DNA from 3 places in the Herbaspirillum lusitanum genome. Region 3 is predicted to be linked to each of the others. Evidence: predicted binding sites of a transcription regulator. Region 3 holds the regulator's gene; each other region holds the start of a gene.
What was found. The regulator LexA, encoded in region 3, represses DNA repair genes until DNA is damaged. The targets are predictions, from matches to a motif close to ACTGTATNNNNATACAGT.

Region 1 (7,548 bases), on a different contig from region 3:
CGGTGACGCCGTATTTGTCCCAGGTCTTGTGCACGGTGAAGCCGATCTTGCGACCGATCGGGTGCTCGCCTTGCGCTACACGAATATCGATGATGCGGCGCGCGATCTCGTAGGCATCGTCAACGGAGAGAGGTTCAGAAGAGGACAGGAGCGGCAGCAGGCGTGCATTTGCACGGGCATCGAGGAGTTGATGCGCGTACCTGCTGGCTTGGCTCGACATAAGCATGAGAGGCTCGCCCACAAAGATAGTGATTAGCTATCCATTGTCGATGACGATTAATTTTTGCACAAGTGAAAATAAAGAAATCACGAGAAGTTCGCATGAATTTCTTGGCAAATTTCTAATGAATTGACGAGGTGAAGAGCCACTTTTTTCGGCGAGACAAACACGCCGGTCAAATGGTCAGGCCAATGTCAGTTTGGGCAACAATTGATGCAATTCAACAACTGTTGCGAATGAGATGCGCGGGATACGTGAGACACAGTAAGCCGCCAAGGGAGTGTACCGGTGACGCCGCCGGTACAATTTTTCGCACGATATCAACCAGCCCAGAGATCGCCGTTGGGACCGGTACGCGGCGCAGTAACGCCGAAGTGGGTATACGCCAGCGGCGTTGCCACCCGACCGCGCGGGGTGCGCTGCAGATAGCCTTGCTGGATCAGATAAGGCTCGAGCACGTCTTCAATGGTGTCGCGTTCTTCGCCGATCGCTGCGGCGAGGTTGTCGAGCCCGACCGGTCCGCCGTTGAATTTGAACAGCACCGCTTCGAGCAGCTTGCGGTCCATCACGTCGAAGCCGACCGGATCGACGTCGAGCATGACCAGCGCAGCATCGGCCATCGCTTGCGTGATCCTGCCGTTGCCCTTCACCTCCGCATAGTCGCGCACGCGGCGTAGCAGGCGATTGGCGATGCGGGGGGTGCCGCGGCTGCGCTTGGCGATTTCCAGCGCGCCTTCTTCGACGATGGGCGCGTTGAGCAAGCCGGCGCTGCGCGTAACGATGCGCGCCAGTTCCGGCGGGGTATAAAACTCCAGGCGCGCGACGATGCCGAAACGGTCGCGCAGCGGATTGGTCAGCATGCCGGCGCGCGTCGTGGCGCCGACCAGCGTGAACGGCTGCAGGTCGAGGCGCACCGAACGCGCCGCCGGGCCTTCGCCGATCATGATGTCGATCTGGTAATCCTCGAGCGCGGGGTAGAGGATTTCTTCCACCACCGGCGACAGCCGATGGATCTCGTCGATGAACAGCACGTCGTTGGCTTCGAGATTGGTCAGCAGCGCCGCGAGGTCGCCCGCGCGCTCCAGCACCGGGCCCGAAGTCTGGCGCAGGTTGACGCCCATTTCACGCGCGATGATGTGCGCCATGGTGGTCTTGCCGAGACCCGGCGGGCCGAACAGCAGCGTGTGATCGAGCGCTTCGCCGCGCTGGCGCGCCGCCGAGATGAAGATCTCGAGCTGGCCGCGCACTTTTTCCTGGCCGACATATTCGTCGAGCTGCTTGGGCCGCAGCGCGCGTTCGATCGCTTCCTCGTTGGCCGAGGCCGGCGTGGCGGCGATGATGCGTTGTTCGGAAAAGTCGTCGGTCTGGATGCTCATGATTTACCGTTCAGGCTTTGGACAGGGCTTTCAGTGCATGCTTGATGCCGTCGGAGACGCTGGCGTCGGCCGGCACCTGCTTCAGCGCGAGGGTCGCTTCCTTGTCGGAATAGCCGAGCGCCAGCAAGGCGTTGAGGATATCCGAAGTCGCATCGTGACGTACCGCGCCGCCGACCGCACCGAGGTCGGCGCCGAGCTTGCCCTTGAGTTCAAGCAAGAGGCGTTCGGCGGTCTTCTTGCCGATGCCGGGGACCTTGGTGAGACGGCCGGCTTCCTGCAGCGTCACGGCCTGCGCCAGATCGCTGACCGACATGCCGGACAGGATCGACAATGCGGTGCGCGCGCCGACGCCGGATATCTTGATCAGCTCCTTGAAGGTGTTGCGCTCTTCGGCGCTGCCGAAACCGAACAGCACGTGCGCATCTTCACGGATCGCCAGGTGCGTCAGCAGCACCACTTTTTCGCCGAGGCCCGGCAAATTGTAGAAGGTGCTCATCGGCACGCCGACTTCGTAGCCGACGCCGTTGCAGTCGACCAGCAATTGCGGGGGATTTTTTTCGAGCAGGATTCCGGAGAGGCGACCGATCATGATGGCAGGTATCGAAAGTGAGTCGAAAAATGGATTATCGAATGATACAGTACTGTTCGGATAAACAGTATCTCTATCCGTCCGGAATCATCCCGAGCGGTCCGCCCTGCTTGCCTTGAAGCGCCCTGCCGGGATATCGTCTGGCCTCACGCACCAATCACCACGCAAGGATCCCATGGCAGGCAGCAGCTTTTTCGCATTGATCGACGACATCGCCGGCATCCTCGACGACGTTTCCGCCATGACCAAGGTGGCTGCCAAGAAAACCGCCGGCGTGCTCGGCGACGATCTGGCGCTCAATGCGCAGCAGGTGTCCGGCGTCAACGCCGACCGTGAGTTGCCAGTGGTATGGGCGGTGGCGGTCGGCTCGCTGAAGAACAAGGCGATCCTGGTGCCGGCGGCACTCGCGATCAGCGCCTTCGCGCCGTGGGCGGTGACGCCGCTGCTGATGCTGGGCGGCGCCTTCCTGTGCTTTGAAGGCTTCGAGAAGCTGGCGCACAAATACCTGCCGCATGAAGACGAGCACCATGGCGAAGCTGCAGCGCCTGAGGCCATGGAAAGCGAACAGGACAAGATCAAGGGCGCCATCCGCACCGATTTCATCCTGTCGGCGGAAATCATCGCCATTACCTTGGGCACGGTCGCCGACGCGCCGCTGCAGCAGCAGATTACCGTGCTGATCGGCATCGCGCTGATCATGACGGTCGGCGTCTACGGCGTGGTCGCCGGCATCGTCAAGCTAGACGACGGCGGCCTCTACCTGCTGCGCACCGGCGGCGCCATCGGCCGGCGCATCGGCCGCGCCATCCTGGTGGCGGCGCCTTACATGATGAAGAGCCTGACCGTGATCGGCACGGTGGCGATGTTCATGGTCGGCGGCGGGATTCTGACGCACGGCTTTGCGCCGGTGCATCACTGGATCGCCGACGTCAGCGCACCGCTGGCGGCGGTGCCGGCCATCGGCGGCTTGTTATCGGTATTGGCGCCGTCGGCGCTGGATGCAGTGTTCGGCGTGGTCGCCGGCGGTGCGGTGTTGCTGCTGGTGACACTGATGCAGCGCGTGCTGAAAGTCTTTAAAAAGGACTAGCCGACCAGACGACCGCCGCGCATGCGCAAGCCTTTCTTCGCCAGCCCCGGCGCCAGTCCGCCCAGCGCGCTGAGGATGTCGCCGCTGTGTGCATGGCAGATCGCCACTCCGAGCGCGTCGGCCGCATCGGTGCCGGGCAAACCCGGCAGCGCCAGCAAGCGCTGCACCATATCCTGGACCTGCTGCTTCTGCGCCTTGCCGTGACCGGCGACGGCTTGCTTGACCTGCAGTGCGGTGTATTCCGCGACCTGCAGATCGGCCTGCACCAGCGCACAGATCGCCGCGCCGCGGGCTTGGCCGAGCAGCAAGGTGGATTGCGGATTGACGTTGACGAAGACTTTTTCGATCGCCGCACAATCGGGCGCATACGTCTGGATGACTTCGCCGACGCTGGCCAGGATGACCTTGAGCCGCTGCGGCAAGTCGCCGTCCGGCGTCTTGATGGTGCCGGAAGCGATGTAGGTGAGCTTGCTGCCCTGCTTGTGGATCACGCCAAAGCCGGTGGTGCGCAAGCCGGGGTCAATGCCGATAATTTTCATGCAAAAAATAAGAGTTAATCGCTTCAGACGGAGGCCAGGGTGACTTGACAATCAATGTCCCTTGACCACCTTCACTATTTTCCAGTCGCCGCCCTGGGCTTCATATACGGTGAACACCGGATCATTCAGATTGCCGTCCCGGTCGAAGGAAATGACGCCGCTCAGCCCCTTGAATTTTTCCGCATGCAGCGTGTCGATCAGTTTGCGGGGATCGACGGAATTGCTCAACCGGATCGCTTCGCCCGCCATCTGCACCGCATCATAGGCGCGCAAACTGCTGACGTCGATATACGATGAAGAAAATCGCGCGACGTAGTTCTTTTCAAAATTCTTCCATCCCGGCAGTTTATCGCGTTGCTGGTCGGATTCGAGCGTAAAGATATTGCCGGCGCCGTTCACCTGAGCGAGGAAGTTCTGGTTGTTCATTCCGTTCATCGCATTCAGGAAGCGCGTCTTCACGCCCAGCCGCCTGGCGCTCACGATCATCTTCGCGGCCTGCAAATGCGTGCCGCCCCAGAATATCGCGTCTGCCCTGCTCTCCCTGATATCGGCCAGCGCCTGGTTGAAATCTGAAGTCTTGTCGCTCACCGAATAGCGCCCCAGCAACAGACCGCCGGCCTTCGTGAAGCCCTCGCTGAACTGGTCCGCCATGGTCATGCCCGACGGCGTCTTGTCGTCGATCACCGCCATGCGATCGACCTTGAGGTCGCCATATACATACTGCCCGAAAAGAATGCCGCCCTGTTCGCTGTGGCCGAACATGCGAAACGTGTTGTCGTAGCCGAGCTGGGTGAATTTGTGGTTGGTCGCGCCGACCGAGATGTACGGAATGCCCGCGGCCTGGACCTGTTCGGCGGTGGCGATGCACACCGTCGAACTGTGGCAGACCAGCGCCGCGAGATTTCTCTTCAGCAGATAGTCCGTCGCCAGCTTGCCGGCGTTGGCGTCGAAACGATCGTCCTGCGGAACCAGTTCGAAGACAAGCTTGAGGTTGTTGACCCTCATGGCTTTCTTGTTCAGTTCATCGATCGCCAGTTGCGCGCCGTTGGTCATGCTGACGCCGCGCGCCTGATTGGATCCGCTGAGGGGCGCCAGAAAACCGATGAAGACCTTGCTCTCCTGCGCCAAAGCCTGGGCAGGAAAGACGCTGAGCCCGAACCCGAACAGCAGCAGAAACACCCCGAGGCGCCATTCGGAACTGCGTGGATGCGTGCTGTGAAACGACAGAAACAGACGGTTCATCGACAACCTCCAACGAGAGAAAGTGTTGGCTCATTATCTATCGAAGAATTGTCTTGATGACAATTTGAGGCCGCGCCTACGCAAAAAACAACAAGCCCGGCACGTATGCCGGGCTTGGATGCAATGTTGCAGCGTCAGGGAAGAAGCCGCCAGGGATCAGCTAAGGATCAGTGACGGAAGTGACGCGTACCGGTCAGCAGCATCACGACGTCGCGCTCATTCGCGGCATCGATCACTTCCTGGTCGCGCATCGAGCCGCCCGGATGGATCACGCTGGTCGCGCCGGCGTCGACCACCACGTCCAGGCCGTCGCGGAATGGGAAGAAGGCATCCGACGCCACTGCCGAACCGGCCAGCGTCAGGCCGGCGTTCTGCGCCTTGATCGAGGCGATGCGGGCGGAATCGATACGGCTCATCTGGCCGGCGCCGACACCCAGCGTCATGCCATTGCCACAGAACACGATCGCGTTGGACTTGACGAACTTGGCGACGCGCCAGGCGAACATCAGGTCTTGCAGTTGTTGCGGTGTCGGTTGCTTCTTGCTGACGACCTTGACGTCGGCCAGCAGCACGTTCCTGGCGTCCGGCGATTGCACCAGCAGGCCGCCGCCGACGCGCTTGAAGTCATGCGTATTCAAACCATTGCCGAGCGGGATTTCCAGCAGACGGACGTTTTGCTTGGCGGCGAAAATCTTCTTCGCCTCGGCGCTGAAAGATGGCGCGATCAGCACTTCGACGAACTGCTTGGCGACCGCTTCGGCGGCGGCGCCGTCGAGTTCGCGGTTGAAGGCGATGATGCCGCCGAAGGCCGAAGTCGGATCGGTCTGCAGAGCCTTGCTATAAGCCTCCAGCGGATTGCCCCCGACCGCCACGCCGCAAGGATTGGCATGCTTGATGATGACGCAGGCGGTAGTGTCGGCAGCGTCGAAGGTCTTGACGCATTCCCACGCCGCATCGGCGTCGGCGATGTTGTTGAACGACAGTTCCTTGCCTTGCAACTGGGTGTAGCTGGCCAGCGCGCCGTCAATCTTCCTGACGTCGCGGTAGAAGGCGGCCGACTGATGCGGGTTTTCACCGTAGCGCATGTCTTGCACTTTTTCGAAGTGCAGGTTCAGCGTTTCAGGATACGCGCTGCGCGTGGCATGCTGCTTGTCTTCGCCCAGCGAGGTGAAATAGTTGGTGATGGCGCCGTCGTATTGCGCGGTGTGGGCGAATACTTTCTTGGCCAGCGCGAAGCGCTTTTCGTACGGCAGGTCGCCGCCGGCTTGCAGGTCGGCCAGTACGCCGGCGTAGTCGGTCGGATCGCAGATCACGACCACGTCCTTGTGGTTCTTGGCCGACGAACGCAGCATCGCCGGGCCGCCGATGTCGATGTTTTCGATCGCGTCTTCCAGCGAGCACTCTTCCTTGGCGACGGTCTGCTGGAACGGATACAGGTTCACCACCACCATATCGATGGTCGGGATGCCGTGCTTGTCCAGTGCGGCCACGTGCTCAGGGAAATCGCGGCGCGCCAGGATGCCGCCATGCACTTTCGGATGCAGCGTCTTGACGCGGCCATCCAGCATTTCCGGGAAACCGGTGTAGTCGGCGACTTCCGTCACCTTGACGCCATTGTCGGCCAGCAGCTTGGCGGTGCCGCCGGTGGACAGGATGTTGACGCCCAGGGCGGACAGCGCGCGCGCAAAGTCGAGCACGCCGGCTTTGTCGGAAACGGAAATGAGTGCTTGTTTGATCATGATGGCATGAAGATGGAGAAAACTGCGTGGATGAAGGAATTCGACGTGATACGGATAAAGGTGCGGGTGCAGGTACAAGACCGGCGGCGCGCTTGCGGGCGCACCGCCGCATGCAAGTGTTGCAACAATTACAGCAAGCCGTGCTGCTGCAATTTCTTGCGCAGGGTATTGCGATTGATGCCGAGAATTTCTGCGGCTTGCGACTGATTGCCGTCGGCGCGCGCCATCACTGCTTCGAAGATCGGTTTCTCGACCGTCAAAACAACCATGTCATAGACATTTGATGGCAGCTGCTCGCCCAGGTCCTTGAAATACTTGTCAAGGCTCTTCCTGACGACATCCTCGATACTTTCTTTACTCATTACGAAATGCTTCTGTTCTTTTTAGTGTGTTAGTCAATGAAGCCGATACACGCTGCAGCTAAGCTGCCAGCGCCTCTCCGGCAATCCCGTATTGTAACCGCTCGCCATATGCCGCCTGCGATTCAAAGAAATCGCGCACTGCGTTCCACTGCAGCTGAGTATCCTCGAGGCGGTTCATGCGCTGCCGGAATTGTTCCCCCTCCGGCAGGTCGCGGACATACCATCCGATGTGCTTGCGTGCCGTGCGTACGCCGAGATACTCGCCGTAAAACGCGTAGTGCGCCTGCAGATGTTCCAGCATCAGTTCCTGCACTTCGGCCACCATCGGCGCCGGCAGATGCGTGCCGGTGCGCAGGAAGTGGTCGATTTCACGGAAGATCCACGGCCGTCCCTG
Region 2 (7,548 bases), 760 kb from region 3:
CACGATGGCCGAATAAGAGAAAGCGTTTTGCAGGTACAAGGGCAGGAAAGTCATCATCACCTGCGCCGAGCTGGCGTAGCCGAACATGGCCAGCACCGCGCCGACGAACGGCGCGTGGCGGAACAGGCGCAGGTCGATCATCGGCCGCTTCTGCATCAGTTCCACCGGCACGAACAAGGCCAGCATCGCTACCCCGCCGCCGGCGCGCAGCAAGGTCGCGGCGCTGCTCCAGCCGGCCGCGTTGGCGTTGATCAGCGCCCAGATCACGCAGCCGAGGCCGCCGCTCAGCAGCAAGCTGCCCCAGGGATCGAGCCGCGCGGCATTGGCGCCGGTGTTGCTCGATTCCGCCACTTCGCGACACACCAGCATGCCAAGGCACAGGCACACCGGCAAGTTAAGCAGGAATATCCAGCGCCAGCCGAGCAATTGCGTGATCACGCCGCCGAGCAGGGGCGCTAGCGTCATCGACACGCCCATGCAAGCGCCCCACACGGCCCATGCGTGGGTGCGGTCTTTTTCCGTATGAAAAACATGGCCGATCACCGCCAGCGCCGAGGTCAGCAGCATCGCCGCGCCGACGCCCTTGACCGCGCGCGCGATCTGCAATACGCCGGCCGACCAGGCCAGCCCGCAGCCGAGCGAGGCCAGGGCGAACAAGCCGAGGCCGAGCAGCATCATGCGCTTGCGGCCGAAGCGATCAGCCAGGCTGCCGGCCGGCAACAGCAAGGACGCGAACGCCAGCATGTAGGCGCTGACGATCCATTCGATGTCGCTGAAATCGGCATGCAGCGAGCGCGCCACCGACGGCAGCGAGACGGCGACGATGTTGGTGTCGAGCACGATCAGCGCGCACACGCTGGAACAGATCAGCAGGACGTTGCGCTCCTTGCGGCGGCGTGCATCATCTGCCGCGTCGGGACGGGAGTCGTCGCGAACGGCAGAGAACGGGCTATTCATGTGCGGAAGATGAAATGCGGAGAAGCAATGGAAAGCGATGCAAAAGCATGGAGCAACTCCTGGATTGGCTGAATTAGCTGAATTGGCTATATGCCAGCCATTCTAAGGCCGCCGATAATTATCTTTATTACAGTTAAAATGCTATTTAATTTCGTTCAGGTTAATTATTGAATTACTGCATTTTTGGAGTATGCCCGTGGAGCTTCGTCACTTCCGCTGTTTCACCGCCGTTGCCGAGACGCTGCACTTTGCCCGCGCCGCCGAGCAGCTCGGCATTTCGCCGCCGGCCCTGACCAAGCAGATACAGGAAATCGAGCGGCTGCTGGATGTCCGCCTGTTCCAGCGCACCAAGCGCTCGGTCAGCCTGACGTCGGCCGGCGAGGTGTTCCTCGAAGAGGCGTTGCGCACGCTACAGCAGGCTGCCCGGGCGGAAGATGCTGCCCGGCGCGCGGGACGCGGCGAGATCGGCCGTATTGAAATCGGCTATATCGCTTCGGCGGCATATTCCGGCCTGCTGCAAACCGAAGTGGCGCGCTTTCGCGCCGACTATCCGCTGGTGCAGCTGAATCTGGTCGAAGCGCCGATGGATACCTTGCCGGTCCAGGTCAGTAACGGCGGCCTCGATCTTGCCTTCATCCGCCCGCCCGTGCCGTGCCCGGCCGACGTCAATTTCATGACCTTGCTGTATGACGATTTCATCGCGGCACTGCCGGAAGATTCACCGCTGGCGGCGCATGAAACCGTGCCCGCGTCCGCGCTCGCATCGGCGTGCTTCATCTTGCCCGAGCAGGCATCAGGCACCATGGAAGTGGCTCGCCGCGGCCGTTTCGTGCCGCGCACCTTGCCCAACCCGGGAGGTCTGGTGGCGGTGGTGACGCTGGTGTCGCTGGGCCAGGGCGTGGCGATCGTCCCCGCTTCGGTAATGCAGCGCGTGAACATGCCAGGTGTAACGTATCGGCAGATTGAGGGAAAGATCATTCCGGGCGCCATCGCGCTGGCGTCGCGCAAGCACGAGAAGTCGCCGGTGGTGCGCGCCTTCCTGAAGCAGCTGAAAGCGCGTCAGGCCGACAGGTAGCGCGTAGCGGTCGAAGGCAGGCGTCCCGACAGCCCGCTGTGGACGCTGCTGTCGTGGAAACGATAAGCGCCCTTGCCGTCTTTTTTGGCAGCGTACATGGCGGCGTCAGCCTTGGACAACAACTCATCGACGGTGTGGCCGTCGTCGGGATACAGCGCGATGCCGATGCTCAGGCTGGTGCCGACTTCGTGGCCGCCGAGGTTGAGATACGGCGCACCGACGGCCTTGATCAGTTTGTCGGCGATGTCGGCGATCTGACTTTGATACTTGATATCGGAGAGCAGAACCACGAATTCGTCGCCGCCCAGGCGTGCCACCAGATCGTACTCGCGCAAATTGGTGCACAGGCGCTGCGCCACCGCTTTCAGCAGCAAATCGCCCACCGCGTGGCCGAGCGTGTCGTTGATCGGTTTGAAACCGTCCAGGTCGATGAAAAACAGCGCGTACAGATTGGGACTGCGCTTGGCGCGCGACAGCTCGGCGCCGGCCAGTTCGCTGAACAGCATGCGGTTGGGAATCCCGGTCAGGTAATCATGCGAAGCCAGTTGATAGGCGCGCGTCTTTTCCTTTTCGAGCTGCTCGATGAGGCAGATTTTTTCGCGCTCGGAACGCGCCAGGCGCTCATACAGTTTTTTGCGATGGTAGGAAATCCCGATCAGGATCAGCGTCAGCGTCACTACCGCGATGGAGATGACGATCGCATAACGCACATATTCGTAATGCGATTGGGTCAGGTCGGAGACCACGGAATCGGGATTGATGGTCACGCTCACGCTGAGCGGATAGGCGACCAGTTTTTGCAGGCTGCTGACGCTGGAGGAGGATACGGATGCGACGCTGTTGTCGCCGATCAGCAGGCGGCGATCATTGAGCGCCACCAGCGGCGTGCCGGCGCCGCCATTGATCGCAATCAGGTAGCCGTCTCCGATCTGCTGGTAGTCGTGCAGGAAGCGGCCCAGATCGAGTATCGCGACCAGATAGCCGCGCGCGCCGGTCTTCGGGGCTTGCAGGGCGATCAGCATCGGCATGCGCCAGTTGTGACTGTCGGTCTTGCCGAACAGGACCGTTCCAGCTTTCGGCGCATCCGCGCCGGTGGCTGCCTGCGGGTAGGCGCGCTCCAGCAACTGGGCGAATTCGCTTTCTTCGGGAAGGCCGGCGGAAGAGTATCGCAGGCGCATCCGGTCGTCGAACACGGCGGCGCGCACATAGGCGCTGTCGCCGTTGAACAGCAGGCCGAGGTAATCAGCTGCCGCGGCGTCACCGTCGAGGACTTTGCTGCCGACCATGGCGTACTGCCCGGCACGGCTGAGACGGTCATTGAGATTGGCCGCCATGATGGCGGCCATGTTGCGGCTTTCGGAGGAGGCGCTTTCCATGGCCAGCTTTTTTTCGCTGGCGACGTGCGTCATGGTGATGCCCCAGATCACCACAAGCACCAAAGAGGACAGCAGCACGAAACAAGCGGACAGGCCCCAGCCGTCCTGAATCAGGATCCTGGGCCATTTTGCCTTGAATGAAAATCCGCGCCGCAATTTACCTCCGGAGATGCCTGGTGTTGGAAAATACCGGATGCGTCCTTGTCGCCATCGCTGCAGGAAACAAATGCAAGCTGCATGCCTGCCGAGCCATTGTAGACACAAACTCTGCTGCGGTCTGTCACCTGAACGGACTAAACACACCATAAAAACAACGAGCAGCCTGTGAGAGTGCCGTGCGGCAAGAATGTTCCTGCGGCCGTGGACTTCGGACGTTCCGTGGAGATGGGGCGGACAGGGAAGCTTTCTGCCGGGAGGCTCCGCCGGGCGTCTGTAATGGCGGCCCGGCAAGACTTGCAGGTCACATCGCAACATTGCGCGATGTCGCGATATGCTGGTCTCTGGCATGTTGTCACATAATCCTGCGCCCCTTGTCGCCACTTTGTGCGACACACAAGCTAAGCAAAGCCGTCTAGGATGATCCGGCCTTTCGCTCCGATGCCTGAAACCCCTATATGCGCGAGTTGTTTGCAGGTGGGCGCACCTAGGTCCGCGCCACTGCGCGAACCGTGCCGACGCAGAGAGTGGATCAGACGCTGTAAGTCGCCGTGCGTATCGGCTGTTGCTGACCGATCGGCATGATGGTTTGCAGAGCGTCGAATTCCGCCAGGATCAGCTCGGCCTGGTAGCAATGCGTATTGGCGGATTTGAGGGCGTTGCGGAAGGCTTTGAAGGTGGCCGGCTTGGGTACGCCGCCCCTCCCTTTGTTTACCCGCACGGCGTCGGCAATGATGTCGGACAGCAAAGCATCGGCGCAGCTTTGCGCTTCCTTGAGCTGCACCAAACAATCGAGCAAAGCGAGAGTCTTATCCATGGCTGCACCTCAAAAAGAAGTTGTCGAAGGGAAATTTTAACCAGGTGCGAACGATTTGCACAAGCACTTCCTGCGCTAAATCTGCAATATCACGGGTAGCTTGGAAGCCGCGCCAGTTCTGGCATTGCAGCATGATTTCTGCACAGCCGGCGCATTGCCGGGACATTCCTTTGGCCTGCGACCAAACCAGTATAGACAGCGCTGTGCAAGAATCCATTGTCGATCTTTCATCACTTCACAAATGATTGTGGATGTCCCTGCAAGCTGCCTTTTTTAGCCTGGCGTCTTTTTTGTAACCACCGCCGAAGGCTGTATAAAACACCAGTAAAATAACTTCTTTTTTGCCGCCGCACCAAGGCTCAGCATGAACGTCATGAACGTCGACTATCTGGAAAAACTCAACCCCGAACAACGCCAGGCGGTGGAATTCGGCATCGTCCCCGGACTGCCGGGACAACAGGCCACACTTCCAGCCCCTGCCCGCCCCTTGCTGGTGATCGCCGGCGCCGGTTCGGGCAAGACCAATACGCTGGCGCACCGGGTTGCTCACCTGATCGTCAATGGCGCCGATCCGCGCCGGATTTTGCTGATGACGTTTTCTCGCCGCGCTGCCGCGGAAATGACCCGCCGCGTCCAGCGCATCTGTGGCGAAGCGCTCGGCGCCAACGGCCGCATCATGGCCGATGCCTTGTCCTGGGCCGGCACCTTCCACGGCATCGGCGCACAGATCCTGCGCGAGTATGCCGATCAGATCGGGCTCGATCCCAATTTCTCCATCCACGACCGCGAAGATTCCGCCGATCTGATGAATCTGGTGCGGCATGAACTGGGCTTGTCTAAGACTGAAAAACGCTTCCCGCTCAAGAGCACCTGCCTGGCCATCTATTCACGCGTGGTCAATTCGGAAGCGCCGCTGGACAGCATCCTGCACAAGGTATTCCCGTGGTGCGCGGAATGGGAGGCGCAACTGCGCACCCTGTTCGGCGCCTACGTCGAAGCCAAGCAGGCGCACAACGTGCTCGACTATGACGACCTGCTGCTGTACTGGGCGCAAACCATCGGCGAGCGCGTGCTGGCCGACGACATCGGCGCGCGCTTCGATCACGTGCTGGTGGATGAATACCAGGACACCAATCGCCTGCAATCATCGATCCTCCTCGCGCTGAAACCGGACGGCCTCGGCCTCACCGTGGTCGGCGACGACGCCCAGGCGATCTACTCGTTCCGTGCCGCAACGGTGCGCAACATTCTCGACTTCCCCCGCGCCTTCGACCCGCCCGCCGACATCGTCACGCTGGACCGTAATTACCGCTCGACGCAGACTATCCTGGCCGCCGCCAACAGCGTCATCGACAAGGCGCTGGAACGCTTCACCAAGAATCTCTGGACCGAGCGCGTCTCGGATCACAAGCCTCAGCTGGTATCGGTGCGCGACGAAGCCGACCAGGCGCGCTACATCGTCGAACGCATACTTGAAAACCGCGAAGCCGGCAGCACGCTGAAGGATCAGGCTGTATTGTTCCGTGCCTCCGACCATAGCGGCCCGTTGGAGATTGAACTGGTGCGCCGGAACATTCCCTTCGTCAAATTCGGCGGCCTCAAATTCCTCGACAGCGCCCACGTCAAGGACATGCTGGCGATGCTGCGCTTCGTGCAGAATCCGCGCGACCGCGTGGCCGGCTTCCGCCTGATGCAGTTGTTGCCCGGCGTCGGTCCGGGTTCGGCGCAAAAAGTGCTGGAAGCCATGGCGACACATGCCGATCCGATTGCTGCGCTGTCCGAATTGCCGGCGCCGCCGCGCAGCGGCGATGACTGGCGCGGTTTCGTCGAGGTGCTGCAATTCATGGCGCAAGGCCGGACCGGCTGGCCCGGGGAGATCGCGCATGCGCGCAGCTGGTACGCGCCGCATCTCGAACGCCAGCACGAAGACGCCGCCACGCGCCAGGCCGACCTGTTGCAACTGGAACAGATCGCCTCCGGCTACCCGTCGCGCGAGCGTTTCCTGACCGAACTCACGCTGGATCCGCCGGACGCCACCAGCGACCAGTCGGGCGTGCCGCTGCTGGACGAGGATTACCTGATCCTGTCGACCATCCATTCCTCCAAGGGCCAGGAGTGGAAATCGGTGTATGTGCTCAATGTCGTCGACGGTTGCATTCCGGCCGATCTGGCGACCGGCAGCACCGCCGAAATCGAAGAAGAACGCCGCTTGCTCTACGTCGCCATGACCCGCGCCAAGGACGACCTGCATCTGATGGTGCCGCAGAAATTCTTCACCGGCGGCCAGCACGCGCAAGGCGACCGCCACGTCTATGCGTCGCGCTCGCGCTTCATTCCGCCCGGCGTGCTGCCGCACTTCGCCAGCAGCGCCTGGCCGGTGGTCGCGGTCGGACCGAACGGCCGACCCGATGCGAGACAGATGCGCGTCGACGTCGCAGCGCGCATGCGCGGAATGTGGAAATGAGCGACGTGCATTCGGCCGCCTGTCGTTGCACACGCGCCTCCCCGGATTTGTCGCCGACGTCGTCCGTCGATATACTCGTTCGTGAAGCGAAGCGCCGGGCCTGGCGCTTGGGTTTCTTCAGCACTTACCAGGAGCACGGCATGCAGGACACGCGAGACACGCAAATCGGAAGAGCCGCTCAAGCCGATCTTGACGGCATTCTTGCATTGCAGGAGGAGAATCAGATGGATCGCGGCGGCATGCTTTCCGCATCCCTTCCGCGCCTCAGGATTGTGGAAATGATGAATGAGATGCCGCTCATCGTGGCGCGCCGGAAACACCGCGTCGTCGGCTTTCTGATGGCGACAAACCGTGAACGGAACGCCGATCTGCCTATCGTCCAGTCAATGTTCTCGGCATATGCAGGAACGCCGGGCGCGTATGTGTACGGTCCGGTCTGCGTCAGTTCCGACGCGCGCGGCCAGGGACTGGCGCAGGGCATGTTCAATGAATTGCGTCGACTGGAACCCGGACGCGAAGGCATCTTGTTCATCCGGCGCGACAACGAGCCATCGCTACGCACCCACGCGCGAATGGGCATGCGCGAGGTGGCGTCGTTCCAGTTCAACAACGCCGATTTTGCGGTATTTTCCTATATCGGATGAAGTTGCATTCCGGTCGCCGGCGTCGTCATCGATGCAGCGCAAGTTGTCGCCATCCCTGC
Region 3 (7,548 bases):
CAGGCGCGGCCAGTCTTCGTCGATCAGGCGGCCGGTACGCAGACGATGCTGGTCGAGACGGCCGACCGAGCCCAGCATACGCATGGCCAGCTGGGCGCCGCCCATTTCCATCGAGAACACGGCAACCGGCAGGCCGCTGTCGATGGCAACGTTTTCACCGATGTTGATGGAAAATGCGGTTTTACCCATGGAAGGACGGCCGGCGACGATGATCAGATCGCCCGGCTGCAAGCCGGAAGTCATCTTGTCGAGATCAATGAAGCCGGTCGGCACACCAGTGATGTCGCTGGTGCTGTCGCGGTTGTACAGTTCGTCGATGCGCTCGACCACCTGGGTCAGCAGCGGCTGGATCGACAGGAAGCCTTGCGAGCCGCGCGAGCCCTCTTCCGCAATCGCGAAAATCTTGGATTCCGCTTCGTCGAGCATCTGTTTGACGTTCTTGCCCTGCGGATGGAAAGCATCGCCTGAAATCTCATCCGACACCGTGATCAGCTTGCGCAGGATGCCGCGGTCGCGCACGATCTCTGCATAGCGGCGGATATTCGCCGCCGACGGCGTATTTTGCGCCAGCGCGTTGAGATAGCTCAGGCCGCCCACCTCTTCGGCCTTGCCGCTGGTGGACATCGCTTCATAGACCGTGATCACGTCGGCCGGCTTGCTTTCGTTGATCAGCTTGACGATGTGCTGGAAGATGATGCGGTGATCGTAGCGATAGAAATCTTCTGCGCTGACAAAGTCGGCAATACGATCCCACGCGGCGTTGTCGAGCAGCAAACCGCCAAGGACGGATTGTTCGGCTTCGATGGAGTGCGGCGGGACGCGCAGGGATTCTAGTTGCGGATCGGGAGATGCGTTCATGGCGCGCATTATACCTGCTAAGAGTAGTCGCTTCAGGTGCGGTGGCGAATTAGCCGGCGGTTTTACAAACTACGATCAGACTTGCGCCGGTCCCGGCATGACGCAACAAGACCGACAAAATAAAAAAGCCAGGCGAACCCGGCTTCTTTATCAAAACAGATGGAACGATCGGCGTAATGAATTACGCGTGATCGCCCGTAACAGCAACAGTCACGTCAACCACGACGTCGGTGTGCAGAGCCACCGAAACAGCGTGATCGCCAACGATCTTCAGAGGACCTTGCGGCAGGCGAACTTGCGCCTTTTCGACCGGGAAACCTTGCTTTGTCAGCGCATCAGCGATGTCAAAGTTGGTCACGGAACCGAACAGACGACCGTCAACGCCGGACTTCTGGGTGATCTTGACTGTCAGGCCGGCCAGCTTTTCGCCTTGGGCTTGTGCAGCTGCCAGCTTTTCAGCGGCGGCCTTTTCCAGCTCGGCGCGCTTCGCTTCGAATTCGGCGATGGCGGCTGCTGTGGCGCGGCGCGCCATGCGTTGCGGGATCAGGAAGTTACGTGCGTAACCGTCCTTGACGCGGACGACTTCGCCCAGACCACCGAGATTAACGACTTTTTCCAACAGAATGACTTGCATGTTTTTCTCCTATATCTCGTCGTCAATTACGCGTTGTGCAGATCTGTGTATGGCAGCAACGCGAGGTAGCGTGCGCGCTTGATCGCGGTGTCAACTTGACGCTGATAGTGTGCCTTGGTGCCGGTCAGACGTGCTGGCATGATCTTGCCGTTTTCTTGCACGAAATCCTTCAGGGTGTCGACGTCTTTGTAATCGACTTGCTCAACACCTGCTGCGGTGAAACGGCAGAATTTTTTACGCTTGAACAGCGGGTTTTGCTGTTGACGTTTTTGCTTCAACTTGCTTTTATCGAACTTTTTACCGAATGCCATTTTGCGGCTCCTGATATCTAAAATTGAGTGGTTCTAAACTACAGATTCAAAATCAACGATGTGAAACACGATGCTTTTGCTATTGCGATTCCTGCGCGCCATGAAACCGGTGAACTTGAACATCTCGCCGAGACCGGCCCGGTTAAGCCGACCTGAAATTTCGCCTGCAGCGAATGCAGTGATTTCAAACTCGACCAACCTCTTGATGCCCGCTTCCGTCTGTTCCGATTGGTGCTGCAACTTCGCAGTCACTACCGGAATGCCTGCCGGGGTGTAACGTATGACGTCACGCTCGGCGATACTGGCGACAAACTGAAAGTGATTCACGCTCCCTGGTGCTTTTCTCGCAATGTCAGCAATTAAGCCGCTGGTGCTTCTGCGCGATTGCTCTTTACTGCGTCTTCCTTCTGGACAGCCTTCAGGATTGGCGAAGGACCGGTTTCGGCCTTCTTCATCTTGACTGTCAGGTGACGCAACACTGCATCGTTGAACTTGAAGCCGGTTTCGATTTCGGCCAGAGTTTCGCCGTCAACTTCGATATTCAGGCAAACATAGTGTGCTTTTGCCAGTTTTTGGATTTGGTACGCCAATTGACGGCGGCCCCAATCTTCGACACGGTGAATCTTGCCGCCGCGTGCAGTAACGATGCCCTTGTAACGCTCGATCATCGCTGGAACTTGCTCGCTTTGGTCCGGATGGACGATAAATACGATTTCATAATGACGCATGTAGACTCCTTTATGGACTGATTAACAAATCGCCCACCTCGGCGTCAAGACGAGTGTGGGAAGAGGAAAGCCCGCAATCATATACCAGAATGCCAAAAACCTCAATGCTTTCAGGCATTTGCCGTGGAACGGCGCCCACAGAGCAAAAATTGCCGATGACATGATTTCAATATTGCAGATTGACACTGCTTTATAACTGTATAAAAATACAGACTGTTTATGCAACCAGCATAACTTCCCCGAAAGTCGACATGCTCAAACTGACCGCTCGCCAGGAACAGATCCTGAATCTGATCAAAGACGCCATCGAAAACACCGGCTTCCCGCCGACGCGCGCAGAAATCGCCAATGAGCTCGGCTTCCGCTCGGCCAACGCCGCCGAAGAACACTTGCAGGCGCTGGCCCGCAAAGGCGCCATTGAAATTTCTCCCGGCACCTCGCGCGGCATCCGCCTGCGAGACGGATCGGCGGGCAACCCGGGTCGTCAGATGGCCCTCCCGCACCCTGCCCTGATGCAGTTGTCGCTACCGCTGGTCGGCCGCGTCGCCGCCGGCTCGCCGATCCTGGCGCAGGAGCATATCGAAACCAATTACACCGTCGACCCGGCGCTGTTCTCGGCAAAACCCGACTATCTGCTGAAGGTGCGCGGCATGTCGATGCGCGACGCCGGCATCCTGGACGGTGATTTGCTGGCGGTAAAGAAAGCCGATCAGGCCCGCAACGGCCAGATCGTCGTGGCGCGAATCGGCGACGACGTCACGGTCAAGCGCTATCGCAAGACCGGCTCGCTGATTGAACTGCTGCCTGAAAATCCCGACTTCAAGGTGATCAAGGTCTCTTCCGAAGAAGAAAATTTTGCCTTGGAAGGCTTGGCGGTAGGTTTATTGCGTAGCTGGAACTGATTCCGTTTCAGACCCTGCTCGAACTAAAGCTCGCTAAATCGCGGGCTTTTTTTACGTCTGTTTGCCAGATCGAAACCAGAATTGCATCATATGATACGCATAGCTTATTGCGACCGGCAAAGCAAGGCAGATGGCGCCCTTCCTTTGCACGGCAGCACAATCATTCAATCCGGTAAGGAATCACATGTCAACGCGTAGCAGCAACAAGCCCGCCAACAAGAGCGCTCAACCCAACGTCAAAGATCTCCTGGCTGTAAGAGAATGCCTGAGCTTGCTGGACGATCACAAGGTCGACGAGGCAAAAGTACTGTGCGCCCAAGTACTCAAGCGCGCGCCGAACCTGGTCTATGCTAACCATGCCTGGGGCTTAATCGCGATGCATAAAAATGACTATGTCACGGCAGAGGTCGCCCTGCGCAAAGCCGTGGCGGCAGATCCGGCAAATTCCGAGTACGTTGCCAACTTGGCCACCGCCGTTCTTAACCAGGATAGGATCGAGGATTCCATCGCGCTGTACGAGGAAGCCATCAAGCTTAACAGCGAAAACAAAGATGCGCGCATTGGCCTAGCCAATGCCTTGCACGAAAAGAACGATCCGGATGCCTCAATCGCCTATTTCGAGGACGCCGTCAAACGCAATCCCGATGCGCCCGGCCCGCTGTCTCACTTGGGCAAGGCCTTGATCGATGCAAAGCAATACAAAGAGGCCGTCGGCGTTCTGTTCAAGTCCTTGCAACTGCAAATCAATTTTGCTCCGGCACACACTAATCTGGGCATTGCCTTTCAGGAAATGGACATGCTCAAGGATGCTCTGGAATGCCACAAGACCTCCCTGCTGCTGGACCCGACCGACATCTACGCGCAAAACAAGATAGCCGACACGTACATCAAGCAAAAAGACTACGACAAAGCTAACGAACACTATCAGCGCGTCCTTGAGCTTGCCCCCAAGGATCCGAACAGCTATACCAAACTCGCATCGAGCCTGTTTACCTATCAGGATCGCTATGAAGAGGCTATGGCATTGTTCCATCAAGCACTTGAGGTCGACCCAAAGCATCCGGTGACGCTCAATAATATCGGCGCGACGATGTATGACTACGGCGAAACGGTGTCATCCTTGCAATATTTCAAGGATGCGCTCGCACTCAAGCCCAACTATCTGACTGCCCAACACAATCTTGCTCTCGGGCAATTACTGGCCGGCGATCTGAAGGATGGCTGGGCCAATCATGAGAGTCGCCTGGAAGTCAAAGAGCGTCGCTACGTCTATAAATTGATTCACAAGCTGTTCGGACTGATCCCGAAATGGGACGGCAAGTCCTCGCTGACAGGCAAATACATCTTGCTGATGCATGAACAAGGCTTCGGTGACAGCATTCAGTTCGTACGCTACGTCCACAAGCTGCTGGAGCAAGGCGCCCGCGTGGCGCTGCATGTCAAGGATCCGCTTGCCCGCCTGTTCCGCAGCGTGTCCGATCAGGTGACGCTGGTGCGCGAGAACGACCCGCTGCCCAAATGCGACTGTGCTTACGTGCTGATGAGCCTGCCGCACGCGCTAGGTACCGATCGCATCGAAGACATCCCGTCTTACCCGTTCTATTTGTCCGCCGATCCGCAAGACATCAAGAGCTGGAAAAACAAGATGGACATGCTCGCCGGAAACACCAACGATCTGCGCGTCGGCTTCGTCTGGGCAGGCAACCCGGAGCACGGCAACGACCGGAAACGTTCGATCCCGCTTGAGACCTTTGCCCCGTTATTTAATACACCTGGCGTCCAGTTTTTCTCCATCCAGAAAGGACTGGCCACGCCTGAGTTGGCCAAGCTTCCTCAAGGACTGCCTGTATACAATATAGGCGACGCCTTTAACGACTTTGCCGATACGGCTGCGGCCATGGCCAATCTGGACCTGATTATCAGTGTCGACACCTCGGTAGTTCATTTGGCCGGCGCGCTCGGCCGGCCCACCTGGACGTTGCTCGCCCACACGCCGGACTGGCGCTGGCTAAACGACCGGGAAGACTCGCCTTGGTATCCGAGCATGCGCCTGTTCCGCCAACAAACCCGCAGCGACTGGCCGACCGTTATTAATAAAGTGGCTTTGGAGCTAGCAATCTTGGCGCAAGAAAACAAGAAAAGCATCGCCTAATCAACGACTTGCCGCATCCATTCGATACGGCAAGTCTCGGAAGACACCTCTCAACAGTCCAGCACAAACTTCTTGCGCATCAAAATTGGAACTTTTCCAATAATACTCACTAAAGTTTTCTTAAATAGCGTCGAAATAAGATTTGCTTGACGTATGGAAGCACGCAGTTTTAGGTCGGACAGCATTGGAAAAATTTTTTTGCGATAAACATTAAACTTTTTCCGATACCGTCCGATATAGCTAACAACAGCGGTTTGAACGCCTGAGGCTTTAGGTAAAAACCAAAGTTAAGCACTGAAACTCGGATTTATCGGCCTCAAATCTTAGGAGAATTAACATGGCATCAGTCATTAATACCAATATTGCGTCGCTTAACACGCAACGCAACCTCAACATGTCGCAATCGTCGTTGAATACTTCGATTCAACGTTTGTCTTCCGGTCTGCGCGTCAACAGCGCAAAGGACGACGCTGCAGGCCTGGCAATTGCCGACCGCATGAATGCTCAGGTCAAAGGCCTGGCAGTTGCGCAACGTAACGCCAACGACGGTATCTCCCTGGCTCAAACCGCTGAAGGCGCACTGAGCACAGTTACCGACAACCTGCAACGTATGCGCGAACTGGCGGTTCAAGCTTCCAACGGTTCGAACAGCGCTCAGGATCGCAAGACTCTGAACGACGAATACAAGCAACTGTCGGATGAAACGTTCCGTGTTCTGAACGGCACCAACTTCAACGGCCAAAACCTGTTCACAGGTATCGGTTCCGGCGCCAGCGCTGGCACAGGTTCCGACAACGCCAACGTGTCGGCTTCGCTGACACTGACTTTCCAAGTCGGCGCCAACGTTACCGACAACAAACTGAACGACCAAATCAGCATCTCGCTGTCCGACTTGTCGAACGACAAGACAATCTCGACAGTTATCGGTACCAGCGCCAAGGGTCTGATCGGTCTGGGCACCACTACTTCGGTTGACGCAGCTCAAGTGACTTACACTTCGGCTAAGGCTGCTCTGGACAACCTGTTCGCAACAGGTTCGACCATGACATCCACAGCACTGGCCGCTTCGGCTGTGACTCTGCAAAGCGCTATCGACACCGCCAAGCTGTCCCTGGACAAGGCAATTGCCGATCCATCGGCACAAAGCGATGCGCAAAAAGCGATCAAGAACCTGGACAACGCGATCAACCTGATCTCGTCCAAGCGTGCAGAGTTCGGTGCGGTCCAGAACCGCTTCAGCGCCGTTATCAGCAACTTGCAGATTTCGAGCGAAAACATCACCGCCTCGCGCAGCCGTATCATGGATACCGACTACGCGGCAGAAACTGCAAACCTCACACGTGCGCAAATTCTGCAACAAGCAGGCACGGCGATGCTCTCGCAGGCGAACTCCGCACCGCAAAGCGTCCTGTCTCTGTTGAAGTAGTCTTGAGAGCCATGTAGGATAATATGCGGAGAATATGTAAGTATTCTCCGCATATTCCTTGATGAAGGAGTAAGAACATGTCGATTTCCCCGCTTAATATCACAGCTGCAGGTGATTCCGGTTCGTACGCGCCGGTGCAGCCGTCCAATACAAAACCAGATCCAGTGGTATCGACAGTTGCGCCTGCAGCATCTCCGCAAGCACAACGTTCCACCGAAAGCGATGTGGCCGACGCCGTTGATAAATTGAATGACTTTGCAAGCAAAAATGCATCGGACCTCAATTTTTCGCGCGACAAGGAAACCGGTAAAACGATTGTGAAAGTTGTCGATACGGCAACCGACGTCGTCATTCGCCAGATTCCGACCGAAGAAGCGGTTGCCATCGCAAAGTCGATTGATAAGATGCAAGGTTTGTTGATCAATCACAAGGCGTAATTAAGTCTGCTACGAACTGTTGGAGCATTTAAAAATATTCATGCGCAAGTATAAAATTTGCGCATGGTATATTTCGCCCCGGTAGTTCATAACAGATTTT

Region 1: a site for LexA is predicted at 2,237-2,254, ahead of ruvA (Holliday junction branch migration protein RuvA). Genes of this name have one in related genera too.
Region 2: a site for LexA is predicted at 4,690-4,707, ahead of DXT88_RS12630 (ATP-dependent helicase). Genes of this name have one in related genera too.

The regions. Positions count from the first base shown of each region.
Region 1 is NZ_QXFG01000003.1:48,704-56,251, reverse strand. Features, by position in the region: gene DXT88_RS01495 (2-keto-4-pentenoate hydratase) at 1-226, opposite strand, end outside; gene ruvB (Holliday junction branch migration DNA helicase RuvB) at 541-1,596, opposite strand; gene ruvA (Holliday junction branch migration protein RuvA) at 1,607-2,185, opposite strand; gene DXT88_RS01480 (DUF808 domain-containing protein) at 2,361-3,272, shown strand; gene ruvC (crossover junction endodeoxyribonuclease RuvC) at 3,269-3,811, opposite strand; gene DXT88_RS01470 (branched-chain amino acid ABC transporter substrate-binding protein) at 3,863-5,053, opposite strand; gene purH (bifunctional phosphoribosylaminoimidazolecarboxamide formyltransferase/IMP cyclohydrolase) at 5,221-6,792, opposite strand; gene DXT88_RS01460 (Fis family transcriptional regulator) at 6,921-7,154, opposite strand; gene dusB (tRNA dihydrouridine synthase DusB) at 7,213-7,548, opposite strand, start outside.
Region 2 is NZ_QXFG01000008.1:950,279-957,826, forward strand. Features, by position in the region: gene DXT88_RS12610 (MFS transporter) at 1-957, opposite strand, end outside; gene DXT88_RS12615 (LysR family transcriptional regulator) at 1,148-2,032, shown strand; gene DXT88_RS12620 (GGDEF domain-containing protein) at 2,017-3,564, opposite strand; gene DXT88_RS12625 (hypothetical protein) at 4,097-4,381, opposite strand; gene DXT88_RS12630 (ATP-dependent helicase) at 4,746-6,845, shown strand; gene DXT88_RS12635 (GNAT family N-acetyltransferase) at 6,842-7,489, shown strand.
Region 3 is NZ_QXFG01000008.1:187,932-195,479, reverse strand. Features, by position in the region: gene DXT88_RS09365 (replicative DNA helicase) at 1-858, opposite strand, end outside; gene rplI (50S ribosomal protein L9) at 1,040-1,492, opposite strand; gene rpsR (30S ribosomal protein S18) at 1,519-1,803, opposite strand; gene priB (primosomal replication protein N) at 1,837-2,130, opposite strand; gene rpsF (30S ribosomal protein S6) at 2,163-2,531, opposite strand; gene lexA (transcriptional repressor LexA) at 2,783-3,433, shown strand; gene DXT88_RS09335 (tetratricopeptide repeat protein) at 3,618-5,585, shown strand; gene DXT88_RS09330 (flagellin N-terminal helical domain-containing protein) at 5,923-7,011, shown strand; gene DXT88_RS09325 (flagellar protein FlaG) at 7,089-7,448, shown strand.